2 regions of the Streptosporangium sp. NPDC020145 genome follow, and region 2 is predicted to be linked to the other one. Evidence: predicted binding sites of a transcription regulator. Region 2 holds the regulator's gene; the other holds the start of a gene.
The links. Region 2 encodes LexA, which represses DNA repair genes until DNA is damaged. Its sites were predicted from a motif close to TCGAACANNTGTTCGA; they were not measured.
Positions count from the first base shown of each region.

Region 1: a site for LexA is predicted at 1,427-1,442, ahead of recA (recombinase RecA). Genes of this name have one in related genera too.

Region 1 covers NZ_JBEXZT010000004.1:148,150-150,541, reverse strand. Annotated here, with positions in the region: gene recX (recombination regulator RecX) at 1-210, opposite strand, end outside; gene recA (recombinase RecA) at 224-1,318, opposite strand; gene ABZ463_RS08830 (hypothetical protein) at 1,589-1,867, shown strand; gene ABZ463_RS08825 (hypothetical protein) at 1,910-2,161, opposite strand; gene ABZ463_RS08820 (PLP-dependent aminotransferase family protein) at 2,242-2,392, shown strand, end outside.
Region 2 covers NZ_JBEXZT010000024.1:35,852-38,243, reverse strand. Annotated here, with positions in the region: gene ABZ463_RS32005 (hypothetical protein) at 344-694, opposite strand; gene lexA (transcriptional repressor LexA) at 894-1,604, shown strand; gene leuS (leucine--tRNA ligase) at 1,681-2,392, opposite strand, start outside.

The DNA of each region.
Region 1 (2,392 bases), on a different contig from region 2:
CCCCCGGGCCGCCACCGACCCCTCGGCCGGACCGTCGGGCAGGAGACCGTCCCCCTCCCCCGCGCGCCCGGCGCGCCTCCCCCGGGCACGCGTGCCCCGGGAGGAGCCCCGGCCGCGCCGGTCCCGCCGGGTGTCCTCCGAGTCGGGCCAGGCACCCCAGTCTCGCGGCCCGGCCTCACCGGCCGGACCGGAATCAGGTCCCGTCGTCATCGGTCAGCCCGGATCAGGCGTCGCCCGGCTTGGGGGTCGAGGCCTTGGAGCCACGGCCGGAGGAGGCGGCGGGGGCCGGAGCGGCGGGCGGCGGGGTGGCCGGGCTGTCCAGGCGGGGGCCGATGCCGAGCTTCTCCTTGATCTTCTTCTCGATCTCGTTGGCGATGTCGGGGTGGTTCTTCAGGAAGTTACGGGCGTTCTCCTTACCCTGGCCGAGCTGGTCGCCCTCGTAGGTGTACCAAGCGCCGGACTTGCGGACGAAGCCGTGCTCGACACCCATGTCGATCAGGCCGCCCTCGCGGGAGATGCCGACGCCGTAGAGGATGTCGAAGTCGGCCACGCGGAAGGGCGGAGCCATCTTGTTCTTGACGACCTTCACCCGGGTGCGGTTGCCGACCGCCTCGGTGCCGTCCTTCAGCGTCTCGATGCGGCGGATGTCGAGACGGACCGAGGCGTAGAACTTCAGCGCCTTTCCACCGGTCGTGGTCTCGGGCGAGCCGAACATGACGCCGATCTTCTCGCGGAGCTGGTTGATGAAGATCGCGGTGGTGCCGGTGTTGTTGAGCGCGCCCGCGACCTTGCGCAGCGCCTGGGACATCAGGCGAGCCTGGAGGCCGACGTGGCTGTCGCCCATCTCGCCCTCGATCTCGGCCTTCGGCACCAGGGCCGCGACCGAGTCGATGACCAGCAGGTCGATGGCGCCGGAACGGATCAGCATGTCGGCGATCTCGAGCGCCTGCTCACCGGTGTCGGGCTGGGAGACCAGCAGCGCGTCGGTGTCGACGCCGAGCTTCTTGGCGTACTCGGGGTCGAGGGCGTGCTCGGCGTCGATGAAGGCCGCGATGCCGCCGGCCCGCTGGGCGTTGGCCACGGCGTGCAGGGCGACCGTGGTCTTACCGGAGGACTCGGGACCGTAGACCTCGATGATGCGGCCCCTCGGGAAACCGCCGATGCCGAGGGCGACGTCGAGCGCGATGGAACTGGTCGGGATCACCTCGATGGGCGCACGGGCCTCGTCACCGAGTCGCATGACGGAGCCCTTGCCGAACTGCCGCTCGATCTGGGCGAGGGCGGTCTCAAGCGCCTTCTCGCGGTCGTTAGCTGCCATGGGAGCCCCCCTGGAGGGTCGCGGGTTGGATCGGTTGCCAGAAAGCTACGGGGTGCCACCGACATTTTCCGGAGAGCACGCCGAGGAGCGTCAGCGCGTCCAATATAGCCGAACGACTGTTCGAGCGAGGCCGGACGACAGCGCATGTTCCGGGGCGTGCGGGACGACCCACCCCATCCGGAAGGCGATATTTCCGAGAATTCCCCCATGCCTGTTGTCAGGGGGCTGACCTGGGGCGATCCTGGGGGCAGCCGACCCTGAGGTGCCGACGTGACCAGCACGTTCAGCCAGCAACGCCTGACCTACCTTGGGTCCCTGTCCGCCGAGCTGTCGCGGCAGGGGCTGGCCAGCCGCATGGTCGGCGGGGATGACCCGGTACTGTGGGTGTGGCATCCGGAGAGCCTGAGACAGACGATCGTCTTCGCCACCCCGGCCGGAGACGGATGGCTCTTCCTGTGGTCCCCCGACGGCCGGGAGAAGGCAGGGGACCCCCGCGGGACCGCGGAGTCCCTCGACCGGCTGCTGAGCGCCCCCGACCCCGGCCCCTGATCCGCGCACGGCGAAACGCCGCCGCCCGGGGGGCCGGGGAACCTACGGGTGACGCACGCCGACCGTCCCGCGCGGGCCGGACGCCCTTACCTCCGTCGCCCTCCGCCGTGGCGTACGTCGTCCGGCCCGCGCCCGCCCGGTCTGCCTGCCGGTTACGGCGGTGACGACCGCGCGCTCCGGCGGATAGGGATCGGCGGGTTTCCAGTCCCGGCCGTCACGGGTGTCCGCGCCGAAACGCGGCACAACCACGGCCAGGAACACGGCCGCGGCCAGGAAAAAGAGAAAATTGGTCATTTTCCAGTCCACTTCCATTGCCCACTGCGTCCATTCCAAGGCACCCTTGGCACAAGTGGCCAGATCCAGTAGAGGGAAAAATGGACCGTATTTCCACCGAGCGTGACATCGTCGCGCTCCTCGGTGACTGGGCGTCGGGCCGAGGCCCTCTCTATCGCAAGCTCGCGGACGCGCTGGCGCAGGCCGTCGAGGACGGCCTGCTCCTCCCCGACGACCGGCTGCCCTCCGAGC
Region 2 (2,392 bases):
GAATGATGAAGCCACTAGATGTTGTGGTCCAACCGTAGGAGTGTCGGACCATGAACGCAAGTTAGGAAGGGCCTGCCGAGCGAAGTCGCCGATCAGCGCAGCTCAAGGGCGTCAGCCGGGCGTGTCGCCCTTCCGGTACGGCCCCGCGGGCGCCGTCCGGACACGCGGCACCCCTCCCCGGGGCATGCGAACGGGCCGATCGCCGAGATCCATTATCGGGTGAGCCCGGGGCGCGTCGTCACGCTCCGTCGTCGGCACCCCCGCCCACCCCTCCCCGGAGCGCCCAGGACCCCCACTGGCCACAGGGCCCGCAGAGGCCCTTCGAGGCGCCTCGGAAAGCCTCCTAGGAGCCGAGGGCCGCGTCCAGGAGGGCACCCGCCCAGAAGGCCGCCAGAACGAGGAGCACGAGCGCCAGGACCGCCACGACCCTCCCCCTGCGGGTCAGCCTGACCGGGGCGCGCCTCCGCCGGACGGTCGCGTGCGCCGCCCTCCCCCCGGCGACGGCCCGCCTCCGCGAAACCGCCGAAACCGTACGGCCCGCACGCCCCGCGGCGGTCCCACGGGGACGCGCGACGGGCCGCCCGCCCCCCGCCGCCCCACGGCCCGCGTCCCTGGCGGCCGTCTCCCCGGTGCCCCTGACCAGCGTCAACGTGGGCCTGGTTGTCCTCGTGGCCGCCTTCACGGTGCCCCCCATCTCTTCGACCTGGCCGAACACATGTCGAAGAAAGATCGGCGAATCGAACACGATGTCGATCGAACTCCCGTACGATGTTGTACACCACGCCGCCACCGATTTCGAGGACCATTCGAACAAATGTTTGAGTATGATCTTCGGCGGAGGTACGGTCGCTGTGTGCGACGCAACCAATACAGACCGGGAGCGAGGAGATCATATGAGTGAGCGCGACGAGAGCGGCGCGGCCGTCAGTGACCTGGCGGTGCGCAGGCGTGACTCCCTCGGCCTCACCCCCAGGCAGCGCAAGATCCTTGAGGTGATCCGCGACTCGGTGCAGCAGCGCGGCTACCCGCCGTCGATGCGCGAGATCGGCGAGGCGGTGCAGCTGACCAGCACCTCCAGCGTGTCGCACCAGCTGACGGCCCTGCAGCGCAAGGGCTACCTGCGCCGTGACCCGCACCGCCCGCGTGCCCTGGAGGTGCGCCTGCCCGGCGAGCCGGTGCTGTGGGTCGACCCCGACGCCAACGCCGAGGAGACCTCGGTCAACCGCCCGACCGCGGCCTACGTGCCGCTCGTCGGCCGGATCGCCGCCGGCGGCCCGATCCTCGCCGAAGAGAGCGTGGAGGACGTCTTCGCCCTGCCCAAGCAGCTCGTCGGCGAGGGCACCCTCTTCCTGCTCCAGGTCACGGGCGACTCCATGATCGACGCCGCGATCGCCAACGGCGACTGGGTGGTCGTCCGCCAGCAGCCCGTCGCCGACAACGGCGACGTGGTCGCCGCGATGATCGACGGCGAGGCCACGGTCAAGACCTTCAAGCGCAAGGACGGCCACGTCTGGCTGGTTCCGCACAACACGAACTACGACCCGATCCCCGGTGACGAGGCCACCGTCCTGGGCAAGGTCGTGGCGGTGCTGCGCAAGCTCTGAGGCGCCCCGGCGGCATCTCTCCCGGAACGCGAGGAGTGACCCTCAAACCGAGGGTCACTCCTTTCTGCGTTCACGGTCAGGGAACGATGTTGACCAGCTTGGGTGCCCGGACGATGACCTTGCGGGGCGCGCCGGACAGGAAGGCCTGCACCTTCTCCGACGCCAGCGCCAGTGCCTCCAGGTCGGCATCGGAGATCTCCGGGGAGACCTCCAGACGGTCACGGACCTTGCCCGCGACCTGTACGACGCAGGTGACGGTCTCCTGCACCAGCAGCGCCGCCTCCGCGACCGGCCACCCGGCGGTCGCGACGGAGGCGGGGTGCCCCAGCCGCTCCCAGCCCTCCTCCGCCGCGTACGGCGCGACCAGGGACAGCATGACCGCCAGGGTCTCCGCGGCCTCGCGCACCGCCGGGTCGGCGGCACCGGGGCCCGAGTCGATGGCCCTCCTGGCGGCGGTCGTCAGCTCCATCATCCTGGCGATCGCGACGTTGAAGCGGTACGAGTCGAGCAGCTTGGTGACCTCGTCCACGGTCCGGTGGACGACCTTGCGCAGCTCCAGATCACCGGTGGAGAAGTCGACGCCGGGTGCGGATCCCGCACCGGCCTCGGCCATGACGCGGAAGGCCCTGGCCAGGAACTTCTGCGACGCGGCCGGGGAGACGTCGGCCCAGTCGATGTCGTCCTCGGGCGGGCCGGCGAACAGCACGGTCAGCCTGACCGCGTCGACGCCGTAGGTGTCGATCTGCTGGCCCAGGTCGACCCCGTTGCCCAGCGACTTCGACATCGCC